Regions from separate parts of the Rhizobium atlanticum genome, predicted to be linked through region 2. Evidence: riboswitches for the same ligand, from Rfam matches in the RefSeq annotation. Region 2 holds a riboswitch; each other region holds the start of a gene.

Region 1 (6,323 bases), on a different contig from region 2:
AACCCAGTTGACGACCAGGTGCAGTTCCGGTGGAAGAGCCGGACGAATGGAGGCGCGGACATTGTCGGCCCGCTCTTTCAGGTCGGCGAGCCTGTTGGAATATAACCTCACAAGCAGGTCTGGCACCTGTCTCTCCTCCAGGTATTCCTTTATAGCGTAATATATATCCGTTTAATGTCATAGACTTGGCTATCTAACTGGGCTTGTCAACAGGGATTTTCAAATGGAGCGGTGCGCCCGGCTTCGGACCAGCGCCAGCTGGCGCGAATGAAAACGGCCCGGGGAGGCCGGGCCGTTTTTCTCTCGTAATCCTAAGCCTGCGCGTTTCGGCGGGATCGGTTATTCGCCGTGCTTCCAAAGCGCATGAAAATGCTGCACCGGGCCATGTCCGGAGCCGACAGTGAGACTGCCGGCGGCGGCGACTGCATCGGCAAGGTAATCCTTCGCAATGGCGACGGCTTGCTCGGCCGATGCGCCCTTGGCAAGCTCGGCGGCCAGTGCGCTGGAGAGCGTGCAGCCAGTGCCGTGCGTATTTTTCGTCGGCACTCGCCTGGCCTCGAACCAGTGCAGGCCGTCGGCCGTGGCAAGCACGTCTGGGCTCTCGTCGCTGCCGAGATGGCCACCCTTGACCAATACGGCGGCGGGGCCAAGCGCGCGCAGCCGCTCGGCCTGCGCCGCCATCTCATCGCGATTGGTCGCGACCGGCTGGTGCAACAGGGCCGCGGCCTCGGGCAGGTTCGGGGTCAGGAGGGTTGCGAGCGGCAGCAGCCGCCGGGTCAGCACGTCGACCGCTTCGGGCGCGAGCAGGGCGGCCCCACCCTTGGCGATCATCACCGGGTCGAGAACAATGGGGATTCTCCGTCGATCGGCAAGGGCTGCGGCGACAGCCTCGGCTATGCCGGCATTGGCGATCATGCCGATCTTGACGGCGTCGACTCGCACGTCGGCGAAGACGGCATCGATCTGGTCGGCGACGAATTGCGGCGGCACCAGATGCACGCCGGTCACCCCTTGCGTGTTCTGTGCCGTCAGCGCGGTCAGCACTGCCATGCCGTAAACGCTGCGGGCGGCAAAGGCCTTTAGATCGGCCTGGATGCCGGCGCCGCCGGAGGGATCCGAGCCGGCGATGGAGAGAACATTGCGGATCATGGGCGGACCTTTCGGATTTCTGCGGCGATGCGGCGGGCGGCGGCCTCGGGGTCCGGCGTGCCCGCAATGGCGGAGACGACGGCAAGCCCTTCGGCTCCCGCTGCAAACACTTCCGCCACATGCTCCGCCTTGAGGCCGCCGATGGCGACGGACGGCACCGGCGATGCCTTCACAAGCCTGGCAAGACCATCAAAGCCGACCGGCTGCTTGTGGTCGGCCTTGGTCGGCGTCGCAAAGACAGGTCCGACGCCGGCATAATCGACAATATCAGGGTCGACGGCGGCAGCGAGCCGGGCTGTTTCCACCGAGAGACCAAGGATCATCTCGGGTCCGATCATGTCTCGTGCCCTGCGCGCATCCATATCCTCCTGGCCGACATGCAGGCCATCGGCGCCGATCGCGACCGCAGCCTCCACATCGTCATTAACGATGAGGAGGGCGCCGGTTCCAACGAGCGCCTCTCTCAAGGCGCGGCCGGTCTCGATCATCCTGGCCGTGCCGGCATGTTTGTCGCGCAACTGCACCATCGTCGCGCCGCCGGCAACGGCAAGCCGCGCAGTCTCGATCATGCCGATTCCGGCGCAGAGATCGGGATCGAGAACGAGATAGAGCGAAAGGTCGAAGCGCTTCATGCGACCGATACCCTTGCCCTGGCATCGAGCGTTTCGGCGTCGATCGCAGCCAGCGCATCGAGGAAGCGCCAGGAAAAGGAGCCCGGGCCGGCGGCGCCGAGCGCTGCATCTTCGCCGGCGACGGCGAAGGTCGAAAGCGCGGCGACAGTCGCGCCGAAGAGATCTTCGGGCGCGGTCGCGGCAAAGGCGCCGACGAGGCAGGTGAGCGAGCAGCCGAGCGCGGTGACCTGCGGCATCAGGGCCGATCCGCCCGCAATACGGACTGCCCTTGCGCCATCGGTGACGAAGTCGACAGCACCGGTGACGGCGACGATGGTCCGCTGCCTCTCCGCCAGCCGCCGTGCCGAATCCTCCGCCTGTTCGACTGGATCGCGGCTGTCGACGCCCTGACCACGGCTCTCGCCGCCGGCAAGCGCGATGATCTCGGAGGCGTTGCCGCGGATAATCGTCGGGCGAAGCTCCAGAAGGTCGGCCACCGCGGCGCGACGGAAGCCCGTGGCGTAATGGGCCACCGGATCGAGCACCCAGGGTTTGCCGGCCGCATTGGCGGCCTTGGCAGCCCCCTGCATGCCTTCGAGCCATTGCGTCGAGAGCGTGCCGATGTTGATGGTCAAAGCATTGGCGATGCCGGCGAATTCGCCGGCTTCTTCAGCGGCATGCACCATGGCGGGAGAAGCGCCCGCGGCCAGCAGGACGTTGGCCGCGATATTCATCGCGACATAATTGGTGATGCACTGAACGAGCGGCGGCTTTTCGCGCATCGCCTTCAGCATGGCTCCCGACGTGATCTTGCTCTGCATGGTGCCCCTTTCAGGCGGGGGCGGGCGCGGGGGGCTGCTCTTACGGCGATGCCCCGAGCGACTCCCTCCGCCGGCATTATCCGGTTCAGGTTCGAAGGGTTCTTCTCAGCCCGTCTGTCGACGAACGCCCCTGTCTCTCATCACGCTCTTTTTCGCAGAGAAGGGCGCGGCTGTCACTCCGAAAGTGAGTATTCCGGTATTTCGGAGCGGCTGCCCTTGGGCGTGGACATTGCTGGAGGCCTTCCCAGCGCAATCCTGAAGGCATCCAATTTTGCCTAACTCAAATCATGCAGCCCCGTCGTAATAGCCGGGCTGATTGAAAACTCCGAAAATCGAACCCTCAAACCACTCCGCTCCGGCGTACAGGCTGTCGGCCCGACCTCATAGCGATCGGCAGCCGGGAAGGGTGCTAACCGCAGCAACGGCCAGCGGCTACCGTCGCGGGAGCCCTGGATGCGCACGGCGCCGTTTGCGACCGTCACACGGATGCGGAAATCCTCCAATTCCTTGAAGGGCTGCGACACCGACCAGTCTGACTTTCCGTCGGTGACGACGGTGCTGAGGAAGGCTTCTCCGTCGGTGAATTCGACGCCCGTTTTCACCCAGCGGCTCTCGTCGATGCGTACCATCAGGCCTGCCTGATCGTAGAGGGTGCGGAATTCGCCCTGGGCGCGGATCTGTGCGGTGAAGCTGTCGCCGGTGGGAAAGGCGAGGAAGTGGCCGGTGTCGCGGGTGAAGCCGTAATAGGTCTCGCGCCAGAAATCGGTCTTTTCGCCTGTCGTCATCGTCAGGCCGGTTTCGTCGGCGTGCCAGCTGCCCGGCTCGTTCAGCCATTTCCCGTCATTGAAGTCGATGCTCATTCGCTTCTCCCTTCCTTTAATCTTGCCGCAGGGCAGTCGTCTCACTTGGCGTACCACGCAGGCCCCGTGCGGAGAACTAGCGCAGCTGAAGATGGTGCTTTTCCGGCAACGCGCTATCCGCGGCTGCATAATCGACCACTCATGCTTGACACGATAGCTCCAGCTTCTATTCTGTTACAAAAATATTAATTACATAATTGTGGAACTAAATCGGGAGCTCTCATATGAAAACATTCGTCGCATTCCTTCTCGGAACCGCGTTCGTCGCCCTGCCTTCGACCCTGCTTGCCCAGGAAAAGGGCGGCGTCATCAATGTCGCGACGATCGGCGAGCCGCCGACGCTCGATCCGATGTCGTCGACGGCCGATCTCGTCGGCATCGTCACCCAGCATATTTTCGAGACGCTCTACACTTTCGACAAGAGCTGGAACGTCACGCCGCTTCTCGCCGAAAGCCTGCCCGAGATCAGCGCCGACGGCAAAACCTATACGATCAAGCTCAGGACTGGCGTCAAGTTCCACGACAATACCGATATGACGTCCGAGGATGTGGTCGCTTCGCTTACCCGCTGGATGAAGATCGCCTCGCGGGGCAAGCAGGTGGCCGGCTTTATCGACAAGATCGCGGCTTCCGATCCTTCGACGGTTACGATCACGCTGAAGCAGCCCTATGCGCCGTTGACCTCGCTGCTTGCCTTCAACAATTCGGCGGCCATCATCATCCCGTCCGAAAAGCAGGACGAGCCGATGAAGGAGTTCATCGGCACCGGTCCCTATATGCTGAAGGAACGGAAAGCCGACCAGTATATCCAGCTTGTCCGCTTCGATGGGTACAAGCCACGCAGCGGCGAGAGCGATGGCTATGGCGGCGCGCGTCATCAATATCTTGATGAAATCCGCTTTGTGCCGGTGCCGGACCCGAACACCCGCGTCGAGGCCGCCGTTTCCGGCCAGTATGATTATGTCGACTCGATTCCTGTCGAATCCTACGACAAGCTGAAAGCTTCGACCGCCTCGCAACCGGTCATGCTGAAGCCCTTCGGTTATCCTGTCTTCGTCTTCAACACCAAGGAAGGTGCTGCTGCCAACGTCGAGGTGCGCAAGGCGATCCGGCAGGCGCTCAGCATGGAAGACATGCTGGCGGCGGCCTTCGGCAGCAAGGATTTTTATGCGCTCGACGGGGCCATCTACCCGAAGTCCTTTGCCTGGTCGACCGATGCCGGCGCCGAAGGCGCCTATAATGTCGCCGATCCGGAAGGGGCGTCCGCTGCCGCCAAGAAAGCCGGCTACAATGGCGAGCCGATCCGCATCCTGACCAGCCGCCAATACGAGTTCCATTACAAGATGGCGCAGGTCGCCGCCGAATATCTGAAACTTGCAGGCTTCACCATCGATATGCAGGTGGTGGACTGGGCGACGCTAACCCAGCGTCGCACCGATCCGAAGCTTTGGGATATCTACATTACCCACAGCCCCTTCTTGCCGGAGCCGGCGCTCATCGGCTCGCTGTCGACGAGTTCGCCCGGCTGGTGGGACACGCCGGCCCGCAAGGCCGCGGTCGATGCCTTCACCTCCGAAGTCGATCCGAAGAAGCGCGTGGCGCTCTGGGCCGATGTCCAGAAGGCCGTTTATACAGACGCACCCTTCATGAAGATCGGCGATTTCAACGCCGTCTCGGCGAAGTCGGTCAAGCTCGAGGGCGTCGATCCGGCTCCGTGGCCATATTTCTGGAACGCCTCGATCAAGAAGTAAGCATCACCGCCGGTGCCGCCCTTCGGGACCGGTACCGGTCATCTTTTCTGCCGCATCTGCAAGGGCTTGAAGGCCGGCATTCATGATACGCTACATCCTCCAGCGCCTGTTCGGCATGATCGTCGTGATGTTCCTGGTCGTCACGATCGTCTTCGTCATCGTGCGCGTGACCCCGGGAGATCCGGCCGCCGTCATGCTCGGGCCGGATGCGACGCCGCAGGATATTGCCGATCTCCGGGCCCGGCTCGGCCTCGACCAGTCGCTTGGCCTGCAATATGTCTATTATATCGGCCAGTTGCTGAGGGGGGATCTCGGCCAGTCGATCTTCCTCAACATGCCGGTCACTGTAGCACTCGTCGACCGGGCCGAACCGACCTTCTTCCTGACGCTGTTTTCGCTTGCCATCGCCAGCATCATCGCCCTGCCGATCGGCATCTATGCCGCCTATCGGCGTGGTTCCTTCATTGATCAGGCGGCAACGACCCTCGCCATGTTCGCCGCCAGTATTCCAAGCTTCTGGCTCGGTCTCATCCTGATGCAGTTCTTCGCTGTCCGATTCAACCTCTTCCCGGTCTCCGGCTATGGCGGCCCGGGCTCGACTTTCATCGACCGGATGTATCATCTGACGCTGCCGGCCTTTGCGCTCGGCATCGTCTCTTCGGCGCTGATCCTGCGCTTCACCCGTGCCTCGATGCTCGATGTGCTCGGCGACGATTATATCCGCACGGCGCGCGCCAAGGGGCTAATCGAGCGTAAGGTCATCCTCAAGCACGCTCTGAAGAATGCGCTGATCCCGATCCTGACGGTGCTCGGCCTGACCGCCGCCGTGCTGATCTCGGGCGCTGTCGTCACCGAAACCGTCTTCGGCTTGCCCGGGGTTGGCAATCTCGTGGTCTCGGCGGTGCTGCGCCGCGACTATCCCGTCATCCAGGGGGCGCTGCTCGTCATCGCCGCCCTCTACGTGCTGATCAATTTTGCGATCGACATGCTCTACCTGCTGGTCGATCCGAGGGTGCGCTACTGATGGCGGATGTCGCAATCAAACCTGTCGAAAGCGAAGGCAGCAAGTTCGTCCGCCGCCTCATGAAGCGCAGGACAGTGGCCTTCGGCCTGCTGATCCTGGTGGTCTTC
Region 2 (6,323 bases):
AGCACATGGCGGCCGGCGGGATGGTCGCGATAATCGTGGTAGAATGTCATCACCCCGTGCACTTCGGCGCGCGAGAGGTTCAGTTCCTCCGCAATCACAGGCAGGGCTTCCTGCGGCACATAACCGAATTCTCGCTGAACCTCGTGCAGAATGGGAAGCAGCGGTCCTTCAAGGAAGCGAAGGTCGGCGACGATGGTCCGCGTACGCGCTGCGATATCGCCTTGGGCGATATGAATGGTCATCAGGCAGCCCTCCCGGCGGCTCGCTCGTTTCGGGATGGCAGGCCTCCCCAGCCGAGCGCCATCGTGCAGACAACATCTCAGGGAAGCCGACGACGATCAATAAAGCTATCTCGTGGATTGATAGGTTTTTTCTATCAGAGTTCCTCGTCCCGCACGAGCACTCTCGCTTCGTGGAGCAGGGCCGAAACGAGCGGGGTGAAGGGCTCCCGATAGGGTGCGACGAGGCCAACCAGATGGTGGGCTTCCGGTTCTACAATCGGAATCATCCGGATCTCCACCGGAAAACCAAAGGATTTGGCCACATTGCGCGGCATGATGCTCGCCCAGCGTCCGGTCCTGACATGCGAGAACAGCACGATCATCGAATTGGATTCGAGCGTCGGATGCACAGTGGCGCCGGCTTCCGTCAGATGCCGGTTGATGATGCGGCGGTTCTGCATGTCGGCGGTCAATAGACAAAGCCGAAGATCGCCGACCTCCTTCCAGGTCACATTGTCGCGATCGGACAGCGGGCTGCCTGCAGCCGTGATCAGATGATAGCGCTCGGCATAGAGCGGAACACTGGTGACCCGGCCGAGCGGCTCGTTTTCGAGATAGGTGATGCCGGCGTCGATTTCGAGATTTTCGAGCATGCTCAGCACCTGCAGCGAGTTCCGCGAGACGATCGAGAAGGTCACTCCCGGATGTCGTTCCTGAAAGGGCGTGGTGATGCGCGAAAGCATGGCGAGCGCCGTCGGAATGGCGGCAAGGCGAATATGGCCGGAAAGTCCGCGGCGGGCCGCGCGCATCTCCTCGCGCATGGTGCGGGCATCGCCGACGATGCGCCGGGCCCATTCCAGGACGCGCTGGCCCTCCGGCGTCAGCCCCTGAAAGCGCGAGCCGCGCTGCACCAGCATGACACCAAGCTGATCCTCGAGCTGCCGGATCGCGGCTGAAAGCGTCGGCTGGGAAACCCCGCACTCCTCCGCGGCGCGGCCGAAATGCTTTTCGTTGGCAAGGGCGATGAAAAATTCCAGCTTGTCGATCATCCGGTCTCCCGATCCGGCGCGAAATCATCCGGATCAGCTATCTTCGACGCAGCAACCGTGCTCCGCAAGGGCGGGTACTAATTGTTTTCAGCGGCCGGAAAAAGATCGAACAGCGATTCAAGGAAGGCAAGCACGTTTGTATTGCCGATACGGTAATAGACCAGCCTGCCCTGACGGCGCGTATTGACGAGACCTTCGAGCCTCAAACGCGCGAGCTGCTGCGAGACCATTGCCTGCTGAATGCCAAGGATGTTTTCGATTTCACTCACCGTCCGCTCCTCGGTCGCGAGTATGCAAAGAATCAGAAGTCGAGTCTGGTGCGCCAGCGCCTTCAGCAGATCGCTCGCCTCACGAGCGTTTCCAGCGAGTTTGTGCAGTTCCTGACCGGACATTCCCGGCTCGGGCTTGGGCAATGGCATTCGACATCTCGGAAGGGAAGCAAAAAGGCAGATCAGCACAATAGCATATTCGCACACACGAATTTGCCAAAAGTGATGAAATGTCAAAAAAGGTCTAACTAAATCAGCAGATAAGCTGGCCGCCATTGATCTCGAGGACCTGGCCGGTAATGTATCCGGAGAGCGAGGGCGCCGCCAGAAACAGATAGGCGGGAGCGCAATCCTCCGCTGTGCCCAGCCGCTGCAGGGGAATAGACTTTCTCGTCTGCTCCAGCTTTTCGCGGGAGGAATAGCGCTCGTGGAAATCCGTCTCGATCGTTCCGGGGGAGACACAATTGACGCGGATGCCATCCGGCGCGAGCTCGCGGGCAAGCGCCTTGGAATAGGTCGAAACGAAGGCTTTCGAGGCAGAATAAATCGAAGAACCGGGACTGCCGCCGGTCAGCGCGGAAATTGAAACGGTGTTGACGATGGCAGCGCCTTCCGCCGCCTTCAATGCCGGCAGCAACGCACGCGTCAGCGCCACCACCGACGTCTGGTTCAAACGCACGATCGCCTCATAATCTGCGTCAGTCAGTGTGGCAGCTGGAAAACGGCCGAGCATAGTGCCGGCGTTGTTGACGAGCACATGCACCTTGTCGAAAAAGGTAAGCGCATTTTCGGCAAATTGCGCAGCGCCGCCAGCGGCAGTGAAATCGGCGTGCAGCAACAGCGCCCGTCTTTCGGATTCAGCCGTCAGCAGAAAATCCGGCAGATCGCGCCCCGGTTTGCGTCCAGTATGGACGATCACATTCGCGCCGCAGTCCAGGAACTGCCGGGCCACTTCGAGACCGATGCCCCGCCCGGCGCCGGTTACGATGACATTGCGATTTTCGAATAGTCTCGGGTGGAACACGAAGCTGTCCTCCTCGCGGACAATGCCGCCTGTTGCGCCATTCGCCCTTAACATATGAGCGCGCGGGCCGAAAGAAAGGCAGGCATCATCTTTCCGCCAGAGGCTGGCGCTCTTCCCTGAAAGTTCATAGTTCGATTTCGATCTCCAGCAGCCGTGCGCCTGGCCCTTCCTCGCCGAGCTGATCGAAGGGATTGCGCAACGGACAGCTTTCGATCGACAGGCAACCGCAGCCGATGCAGCCGGTCAGACGGTCTCGCAGCAGGCTCAGCCGTCTGATTCGCGTGTCGAGTTCATCCTTCCAGCGCGCCGACAGCGTCTGCCAGTCGGCAATCGTCGGCGTACGCCCCTGCGGCAGGGAGGCAAATGCCGTCTGGATTTCCGAAAGCGGAATGCCGACACGTTGCGCCACCTTGATGATGCCGAGCCGGCGAAGGACATCGCGTCCGTAGCGCCGCTGGTTGCCGCGCGTGCGGATACTCGAGATCAGCCCCTTGGCCTCATAGAAATGTAGCGCCGAGACGGCAAGACCACTGCGTTGCGCCACTTCGCCGACCGTCAGAAGCTTGCCGAGCGGCGTTGCAGAAATCCTATTCATCGCCTATTGACCTCAATATTAGTTGAGGTTTTATAACCGCTGCTTCCCCGGCCGTAAAGCACGAGGCGCAGGAAGGAGCGTCAGTGAGATCATCCGGTCGATACAAGCTGAAATGATGGCGTCGGCGCTTGCCCGGCCCGCGCCGATCGCCCCTGCCGATATTGCCGCCTGAAAGACAAGCGCTCGGGGTCCGTTCCCGGCAGGTACGGAACCTCGGAAAACACCCGGACAGGACCTCCGTCCGGGTGTTTTTTATCTGCGCCCCATCCGACCGGGCGGACGGGTTTGCAATTTTGCGGTTGCGGCAAGAAAACCCCGATGATAGTTTTCGCCGAAATAACAGGGGAGCTCCGTGTCGCCGGGGCTGAGATGTGAGGCGCAAGCCTCCGGACCCTTCTAAGCTGATCTGGGTAATGCCAGCGGAGCGAGGTCCAAATGTATTCCGGCGCGCAAGTGTCACTCTACCGGACGTCCGGCAATTCCGTCGGCATCCCTATCGATGCCCTCAAGGCAACCGCCCCAAATCGCGGCAGGCTGCGCATCGACACCGATGCCCTCGACAGGTTTGCGCGAACAGCCCGGCGAAAGCCTGAAACCGAACGCCGATGACATCGCCACGACCATCGGATTCGCGCCTTGCGACGCTCTATCTCGCCGTGTACCGGGCAATGCCCGCCTTGCTCGCAGGCTTTGCTTTTCTGGTGGCATGGGAACTCTATGTCGATCTTTCCGGTATCAAACCGTCCATTCTGCCGGCGCCTTCGCGTATCCTTGTCCAGGGCTGGCTGAACCGAGAGGCGCTGATAGCAAACACCTGGCCGACGCTCGGAGCGACACTCGGTGGTTTCGCCCTGTCGCTCGCCTTCGCCTTCGTCTCCTCGATCCTGATGGATTTCATGCCCTTCATGCGCCGGGCAATGCTGCCGATCTTCATCGCCAGCCAGACTTTGCCGCTGGTGGCGATCGCGCCTCTCGTCGTCCTCTGGTTCGGTTTCGGCCTTTTGCCGAAGATATTGCTGGTGGCGCTCGTCACCTTCTTTCCGCTGCTTGTTGCCCTGCTTCAGGGCTATGAGGCGACCGATCGCGACATTGCCGAGCTCTTGAATTCGATGAAAGCGAGCCGCTGGCGCATTTTTCGCCTGGCGCGGTTTCCCTCGTCCCTGCCCTATTTCTTCGCCGGCCTCCGAATCTCGATCACCTATGCCGTCGTCGGCGCGATCTTTGCCGAATATGCCGGCGCTGCAAGCGGCCTCGGCATCTATATCCTCAACGCCAAGAACAATTTCCGTCCCGATCTCGTGCTCGCCGCCGTGATCGTCAGCGCTCTGTTGACGCTCTGCCTCTTCGCGCTGACGCTGGTTATCCAGCGTTTCGTCATGCCCTGGCAGCCATCCCAGGAGCGGCGCCGATGACCGGTCAGATGCTTGAGCTGCGCAACATCTCGAAGTCCTTCGACGGCATGAAGGTTCTAGACGACATTTCGCTCGCCGTCGCAGACGGCGAGTTCGTCTCGATCGTCGGCCCATCCGGCTCCGGAAAATCGACCGTGCTGAGACTGCTGACACAGGCGCTGCGACCCGATTCCGGCGCCATGCTTTTCAACGGTGCAGCGCTGGAACAGACGCCGCATTCCTTTGCCTTCATGCCGCAACGCGATGCGCTGATGCCCTGGCGCCGGATCATCGATAATGCCGCGCTCGGCCTGGAAGTGAAGGGCATGGCTCGCCGGGCTGCCCGCGCCGCTGTCGCGCCCCTCTTCGAGCGGTTCGGCCTTGCCGGCTTCGAACATCACTACCCCGCCGCTCTTTCCGGCGGCATGCGCCAACGTGCTGCGCTGCTGCGCACCGTCATCCAGGAGCAGGACATGCTGCTGCTCGACGAGCCCTTCGGCGCGCTCGATGCGCTAACCCGCACGCAGATCCAGGAGTGGCTGCAAGGCATGTGGACCGAACATCGCTGGACGGCGCTGCTGATCACCCACGATGTTCGCGAGGCCGTTTTCCTCTCCGACCGGATCTACGTGCTGTCTGCCCGTCCGGCGCGTGTCATCCGCGAATTCCGCGTTCCCCTGCCCCGCCCGAGAAGCATTGCCGATCTCGGTTCGCCGGCGGCCCAGGCGATCGAGACCGAAATCCTGCAAACCCTGCTTCATCCGCTAGAACAGGATGGTTTTAGGCCGGTCGGCCCAAAATCTGAATCCTGTTCCAATTTAAAGAGTTAGAGTCTGATGTCGTTCGAAAACCGGACTTTTCGGCGTCATGCTCTAAAGACCTGAGGAGGTCACCATGCCGCTTCTCACCCGCCGCCAGACGATGCTCGCCGCCATCGCGACAAGCCTCGCCGGCCGCGTCGCCTTCGCTCAATCGGCGCCCGCAAAGGTTCGTATCGCGCTCGACTGGACGCCCAACACCAATCACATCGGCATCTACGTCGCCAAGGCGAAGGGCTTCTACACGGCCGCCGGCCTCGATGTCGAAATTCTACCCTTTACCGACACGAGTGCCGGCACGCTGGTATCAAACGGGGTCGCCGATTTCGGCATCAGTAGCGAGATCGAGGCCCTGACGCAGCGTGCTGGCGGCGGTGACGTGAAGATGGTCTACGGCGTCGTCCAGACGGAAACCGCGCGCCTGATCTTCAAGGGCGGGCGGGACGACATCAAGAGCCCTAGAGATCTCGATGGCAAGACCTATGGAGGCTTCGGCGGCACTTGGGAAAGCGCGCTGGTCTCGGCGATGATCCGCAATGACGGCGGCAAGGGCGACGTCAAGACCGTCACCCTCGGCACCTCCGCCTATGAAGCGCTGGACAATGGCTCGATTGACTTCACGCTGGAGATCTACACCTGGGAGGGCATTGCCGCTGAGCTGGAAAATCGGCAGATCAGCCGCTTCCACTATTCCGATTACGGCATTCCCGACGAGCAGACGACAGTCATCGTTTCCAGTGACGCCTATCTCTCTGCCAGTCGAGAACACGCGCGCGCCTTCATCCAGGCCACGCGTCAAGGCTATGTCTATTCCATCGATCATCCCGACGAAGCCTGCGACCTGCTGATATCAGGAAGTAACGGTGCGCTGATGAACACGGAACTGGTAAGAGCATCTCAGAAGGCGTTGATCGAAGGCCATTTCCTGAGATCCGAGGCCGGCGTGATCGGCACGC
Region 3 (6,323 bases), on a different contig from region 2:
CAGTAGTCGTTGACGACCAATTGGCAAGCCGCTGCCGCGCAGGCAGCCTTCGATCGCCGGATCTGCTCGCGAAGCACGGAGTCCGGGCAATCCTTGATGCGCAGCTGGACGAGTTTGACGCCGAGTGGCACGAGACGCTCGACCCATTCGGCGCTGTCGACGATGAGATAGAAGGGGTCTAAGTTCATGAGAAGACTGCCTTGCCGATGACGGGAGTGGATGGGACGGCGATATCGCGTGGCTCCAGCGGTACGGCGGCATACGCCAGGCGGCCGGCATCGATCGCAAGCGCGAACGCCTCGGCAATGCTGGCGGGATCTCCGGCGCCGGCAACGGCGGTGTTGAGAAGGACGGCATCATAACCGTACTCCATGACGGTGGCGGCGTGAGACGGGCGGCCGATGCCGGCATCGATGATCAGCGGCACATCCGGAAAGTGCGCCCGGAACGCTCGCAGCGCCATCGGGTTCAGCGGCCCCTGAGCGGAACCGATCGGCGCGCACCAGGGCATCAGGACGCGGCAGCCGGCTTCCAGCAGCCTTTCGGCGACGACAAGGTCATCGGTGGTATAGGGGAAGACCTGAAAGCCCTCGCCGGTCAGGATGCGGGCCGCCTCGACAAGGCCGAAGACGTCAGGCTGCAGCGTATCGTGATGTCCGATAACTTCGAGCTTGATCCAGTCGGTGCGGAAGACGTCGCGCGCCATCTTCGCCGTCAGCACGGCCTCCTGCACGCTGTGACATCCGGCCGTATTCGGCAGCACATGCACGCCAAGCTCGCGGATCAGGTCGAAGAAGGCGCCGCCCGCTTTGCCGCCGATGGCTTCGCGGCGAAGCGAAACGGTGACGATCTCGGTCTTCGAGCGCTTGACCGCCTCGGCAAGGATAGCTGGAGACGGATAACGGGCGGTGCCGAGCAGCAGTCGGGAGCGGACTTCAACATCATAAAGTTTCAGCATCTCAGCCTCCTTGCATGGGTGAGAGAATTTCGATGCGGTCGCGTTCGCCGAGCCTGAAATCGGCGCGGTCCTCGCGGTGCACCAGCTCGCCGTTCACTGCGGTTGCCAGCCATTCGCCTTCGTAGTCGAGAGCGAGAAGAAGATCCGCGAGCGTCGCGGCTGCGACCTCCTGTTCCTCGCCGTTGATGATGAAGGTCATGATGCCCTCCTTTCCGAGTGCTTGTCTTTTCCAAGAAGAAGCCGCGCCACCTCCCCTGCCATGGCCGGCGCCAGCAGAAAGCCGTGACGGTAGAGGCCATTGACATGGAAGATGCGCCCCTCCTGCGTCACCCGCGGCAGATTGTCGGGATAGGCCGGCCGCACGCCCGCGCCGGTCTCGGTAACCCGTGCCTCGCCGAAGGCAGGATTGACGGCATAGGCGGCATTCAGCAACTCCATCAGCGAACGCGCGGTAATCGGGCCGATGTCGTTGCTTTCGATCATCGTCGCCCCGATCATGAAACGATTTCGCTGGCGTGGCACGATATAGATCGGGTGGCGCGGATGCAGCAGGCGAACGGGACGGGAGAGAGTGACCTCGTTCGTTTCGACGCAAAGCATCTCTCCGCGAACGCCGCGCAATCCGGGCAGACGGCCGATCTGGGCAGCCCCGGTGCAGTCGATCACGCGATCGTAGGGGGCAAGGTCGGCATCGCCCCTGACGCCGAATGTGAGGCGCATGCGGGCTTCCTCAAGTCCGGCGGCGAGACCGGAGAGCGCCTGCCGCGGATCGAGATGCGCTTCCTGCCGGAAGAACAATGCCCTGCGGAAGCGGCCGGCGAGATCCGGTTCAAGCGTCGCGATCGCCGGCTCGTCCAGCCATTCCCATCCGCTTGTCCGGCGGCAAAAGCGGTCGAGTTCGCCGGCATCTCGCCCGGCCGCCACCACAAGCGTCCCCCGGCGATTGACATGGCCGGGCAGCGCTGCCTCCCACCAATCGGCGGCAAGACGGCCGAGCGCCAGGACCGGCTCGTCTGCGCTTTCCCTTTCGCACCATGGAGCCAGCATGCCGCCGGCAAAGCCGGAAGCACCGGCGCCGACCTGGTCGGCTTGCTCAGCGACGCTGACCCGGAATCCGTGCCGATGGAGCTGCCAGGCAACGGTGAGGCCGGCAACGCCGGCCCCCTTGACGAGAACATGCATCGTCATTCTCCGGCAAGCGTTTTCGCAGCGTCGGCGACCGGCATGTAGAGGTCGCCGCCATCGCGATACCTGGCGGCCATGGCTTCCAGTCCTTCTTTCTGCGCCTCGGCGCGAATATCGTGGGAAATGCGCATGGAACAGAATTTCGGGCCGCACATCGAACAGAAATGCGCCACCTTGTGGGCCTCCTTCGGCAGGGTCTCGTCATGGAAGGAACGCGCCGTATCCGGGTCGAGGGAGAGGTTGAACTGGTCTTCCCAGCGGAATTCGAACCGCGCCCGCGACAGCGCATCGTCACGGATGCGGGCGGCCGGATGGCCCTTGGCGAGGTCGGCGGCATGCGCGGCAATCTTGTAGGTGATGACACCGGTCTTGACGTCGGTGCGGTCGGGCAGGCCCAGATGCTCCTTCGGCGTGACGTAGCAGAGCATGGCCGTGCCGAACCAGCCGATCATCGCGGCTCCGATGCCGGAGGTGATGTGATCATAGCCCGGCGCAATGTCGGTGGTCAGCGGTCCGAGCGTATAGAAGGGAGCCTCGCCGCAGACCCTGAGCTGCTTGTCCATATTCTCCTTGATCTTGTGCATCGGCACGTGGCCAGGACCTTCGATCATCACCTGGCAATCCCTGGCCCAGGCAATCTTGGTCAGTTCGCCGAGGGTTTCGAGCTCGGCAAATTGCGCAGCGTCATTGGCATCGGCGATCGAGCCGGGGCGAAGGCCGTCTCCAAGCGAGAAGGAGACGTCATAGGCACGGCAGATGTCGCAGATTTCCTCGAAATGCTCGTAGAGGAAGCTCTCCTTGTGGTGATGCAGACACCACTTGGCCATGATCGAGCCGCCGCGTGAGACGATCCCGGTGACACGATTGACGGTGAGCGGGATATAGGCAAGCCGCACGCCCGCATGGATGGTGAAATAATCGACGCCCTGCTCGGCCTGTTCGATCAGCGTATCGCGATAGACTTCCCAGGTGAGATCCTCTGCAATGCCGTTCACCTTTTCAAGCGCCTGGTAGAGAGGCACCGTTCCGATCGGAACCGGCGAATTGCGAATGATCCATTCGCGGATGTTGTGAATGTTGCGGCCGGTGGAGAGGTCCATCACCGTGTCGGCGCCCCAGCGGATCGCCCAGACCATCTTTTCCACTTCTTCCGCCATCGACGAGGTGACGGCCGAGTTGCCGATATTGGCGTTGATCTTCACCAGGAAATTCCGGCCGATGATCATCGGTTCGGTTTCCGGGTGGTTGATGTTGGCCGGAATGATCGCGCGGCCCGCCGCGACCTCCCGCCGCACGAATTCGGCCGTCACGAAATCGGGAATATCAGCGCCAAAGCTCTCGCCGTCGCGCCCGAGCGCCTCCTTCGCGGCCTGCCGGCCGAGGTTTTCGCGGATGGCGATGAACTCCATTTCCGGCGTGATGATGCCGGCACGCGCATAGGCGAGCTGGGTTACGGCGCGGCCCGCTTTTGCCTTCAGCGGCGTGTTGCGAATAGGGAATTCCGGCGTCAGCCGCTCGCCGGTGACAAAACCATTATCTTCAGGCTTCACCACCCGGCCTACATAGGCTTCGACATCGCCGCGCGCTCTGATCCAGTTCTCGCGCAGACGCGGCAGCCCGGCGTCGATCGAGACCGTATGTGCCGGGTCGGTATAGGGACCGGAGGAATCATAGACCGTTACCGGCGGTTCACCGGAGGTCGGGTGAAGGCTGATTTCGCGCATCGGCACGCGCAGATCAGGATAGAGCGTTCCGGGCTTGGCGATCTTGGTCGAGGCCGGAAGCGGGCCGGTGGTGACGACCGGAGTAAGCTTGGGTGCGACAATATTCATGGGTGAGGCTCCAAGGTTTGACGTTTGGAGACCCAGTTCCAGTGTTGGAATGATGGAAAGACGCCTCATGCGACAAAGCGAAATCCGCCCGATAGCCGCAGCGTCTGCACCGTCCCTACGCCAGTATGAACTGGATCAGGTTCAACGGGTCACTGCGCCACAACAGGCAAAGCCGTATTGTTCAGCAGAATCTCAGCCCCTTGCCGGGACACCCCTGGTGAATGCCCTGCATCAAAGACCGCTGCGGCCCTGATGTCAAGCCGACCCTCACGCGTTCCCATCCGTACCTTTTGAGTCGGCGGCCAGTCCGATAGAGCAGCATTGATTGTGGATGGGCCAGCTCCGCCGGCCCATTTCACTCGCCAGGACGCTGCCGCCATGCTCTGAATATTCGTGGCATGGTCTCATGTTTTAGCTAACGGGCGATAACGTCCGTTTATTTGTCAGACGGCGCCTGCTGGATCACTCTATCGCAACACCATTCTTGCATTCATGGCCTATCGTTTCGTCCACACTGCCGATCTCCATCTCGACTCTCCCTTGCGCTCTCTCGCACTTCGCAATGCAGAGCTGGCCGAGCTTGTCAGTGACGCCAGCCGACAGACGCTGGTCGCGATCGTCGATCTTTGCCTTGAGGAGCAGGTCGACGCGCTTGTCATCGCCGGCGATCTCTATGACGGGGAGCAGACGTCGATGAAGACGGCGCGCTTCCTAGCGAGTCAGCTGGAGCGGCTGCACCGGGCGGGCATTGTCGTCTTCAAGATCCGCGGCAATCACGATGCCATGTCGAAGATCGCTCGGGAACTGGTGATGCCTGATACGGTGAAGATCTTCGGCGGCCATGCCGAGACCGTCGAGACCACCAAGGGCAGCTTGTCGGTCGCAATCCACGGTCTGAGCTTCGCCAAGCCGCAAGCCCCGGACCCGCTGCTGCCGAAATTCAAGCCGCCGGTAGCGGATGCCGTCAATATCGGCATCATGCATACGAGTCTGGCCGGATCGGCCGGACATGATGTCTATGCGCCCTGCAACGTGCTCGACCTGCATGCCTCGGGTTTCGACTACTGGGCGCTCGGGCATCTCCACCAGCGCAGCCATTATCCCGGCACGGCGACGGTCATCATGCCCGGCATGCCGCAGGGCCGCGACATCAATGAAGCGGGCATCAAGACCGTGTCGCTGGTGACCGTGGCCGACGACCGGACCGTGACGGTCGAGGAGCGGCGTACCAGCATCGCGCAGTTCGAGCGCGTCAATGTCGACCTCACGGGTGTCGATGATTGGCGTGAGGCAGCCATGATGGTCGAGACGGCCCTGATGGCGCAGCGCGACCGCACGGCTTCGCCGCATCTTGTCGCACGCCTCAGGCTTTCCGGCCGCACGCCGCTCTCCTGGCAGCTGCGGCGCGATGTCGACCTCATGCAGGCCGAAGCCGAGCGGCGCAGCGACGCGATCGGCCGCACCTGGATCGAGAAGCTGGAACTCGCCTTCGAAGCGCCCTCGATCCCCGCAGACGCGTCCGCCGCCGATCCCGTCATCGAACTCGGGGCGCTGATGCGGGACGAGGTCATCACCCGCAGCGGATTTCGCGACGAGGTCAGGGAGATGGTCCGGGACCTGCTTGCCGACCTGCCGCCCGAGAGCCGGGCATTTGCCGGCCAGAACGAGGCGGGTTTTGAACGCTTCATCGACAGCCTTCTCGCCGATGGCGCCGAGGACATCGCCGCCCGGATGAAGGCGGTGGATCGGGGAGACAGCTGATGCGTCTGCGCCGCCTCGACCTCACCCGCTATGGCAAGTTCACCGATCACTCCATCGATTTCGGGGCGGCCCGTCAAGGTTCGCCGGACTTGCACATCGTTTATGGCCTGAACGAAGCGGGCAAGTCGACCACCTTCGCCGCCTATCTTGATCTGCTCTACGGCATTGGTGAGCGCAGCACCTATAATTTCCTGCATCCCTACAATACGATGAAGGTCGGTGCGCGGCTGGAATTTGGTGGCTGGGAATACGAGCTGGCGCGGCTCAAGCTGCGGACCGGCAGCCTCGTCGATGATCGGGGACAAGCTGTGAACGAGGCGCTCCTGGCCGGCGCGCTTGGCGGCGTCGGTCGCGAGGCCTATCGCACCATGTTCTCGCTCGACGATCAGTCGCTCAAGGAAGGCGGCAACGCCATCATACAAAGCAAGGGCGAACTCGGCGAATTGCTGTTCTCGGCCAGCTCAGGCCTGGCAGGCCTGAGCCGTTCGCTGGTGACCGCAGCCGACGAAGCCAACGCGATCTACAAGAAGCGGTCGTCGAGCACCAGGCTCGCGGAACTCAAGCGTTCGCTCGAAGCGCTCAAGGCC

Evidence for each region. A riboswitch is a leader RNA that binds a small molecule or an ion and turns the genes downstream of it on or off. The one in region 2 is predicted to bind thiamine pyrophosphate.
Region 1: another riboswitch for thiamine pyrophosphate. It lies ahead of thiM (hydroxyethylthiazole kinase); the one in region 2 lies ahead of PH551_RS24135 (ABC transporter permease).
Region 3: another riboswitch for thiamine pyrophosphate. It lies ahead of thiC (phosphomethylpyrimidine synthase ThiC); the one in region 2 lies ahead of PH551_RS24135 (ABC transporter permease).

Annotation. Positions count from the first base shown of each region.
Region 1 covers NZ_JAQJCJ010000017.1:140,064-146,386, forward strand. Annotated here, with positions in the region: gene PH551_RS23605 (GNAT family N-acetyltransferase) at 1-126, opposite strand, end outside; gene thiD (bifunctional hydroxymethylpyrimidine kinase/phosphomethylpyrimidine kinase) at 340-1,149, opposite strand; gene thiE (thiamine phosphate synthase) at 1,146-1,781, opposite strand; gene thiM (hydroxyethylthiazole kinase) at 1,778-2,581, opposite strand; TPP riboswitch at 2,627-2,723, opposite strand; gene PH551_RS23625 (DUF1349 domain-containing protein) at 2,857-3,441, opposite strand; gene PH551_RS23630 (ABC transporter substrate-binding protein) at 3,666-5,192, shown strand; gene PH551_RS23635 (ABC transporter permease) at 5,275-6,216, shown strand; gene PH551_RS23640 (ABC transporter permease) at 6,216-6,323, shown strand, end outside.
Region 2 covers NZ_JAQJCJ010000018.1:75,549-81,871, forward strand. Annotated here, with positions in the region: gene PH551_RS24110 (formate dehydrogenase subunit gamma) at 1-242, opposite strand, end outside; gene PH551_RS24115 (LysR family transcriptional regulator) at 377-1,270, opposite strand; gene PH551_RS24120 (ArsR/SmtB family transcription factor) at 1,348-1,689, opposite strand; gene PH551_RS24125 (SDR family NAD(P)-dependent oxidoreductase) at 1,793-2,563, opposite strand; gene soxR (redox-sensitive transcriptional activator SoxR) at 2,688-3,158, opposite strand; TPP riboswitch at 3,490-3,603, shown strand; gene PH551_RS24135 (ABC transporter permease) at 3,764-4,570, shown strand; gene PH551_RS24140 (ABC transporter ATP-binding protein) at 4,567-5,379, shown strand; gene PH551_RS24145 (ABC transporter substrate-binding protein) at 5,444-6,323, shown strand, end outside.
Region 3 covers NZ_JAQJCJ010000003.1:354,239-360,561, forward strand. Annotated here, with positions in the region: gene PH551_RS07015 (thiamine phosphate synthase) at 1-188, opposite strand, end outside; gene PH551_RS07020 (thiazole synthase) at 185-958, opposite strand; gene thiS (sulfur carrier protein ThiS) at 960-1,157, opposite strand; gene thiO (glycine oxidase ThiO) at 1,154-2,140, opposite strand; gene thiC (phosphomethylpyrimidine synthase ThiC) at 2,143-3,975, opposite strand; TPP riboswitch at 4,070-4,201, opposite strand; gene PH551_RS07040 (metallophosphoesterase family protein) at 4,468-5,736, shown strand; gene PH551_RS07045 (ATP-binding protein) at 5,736-6,323, shown strand, end outside.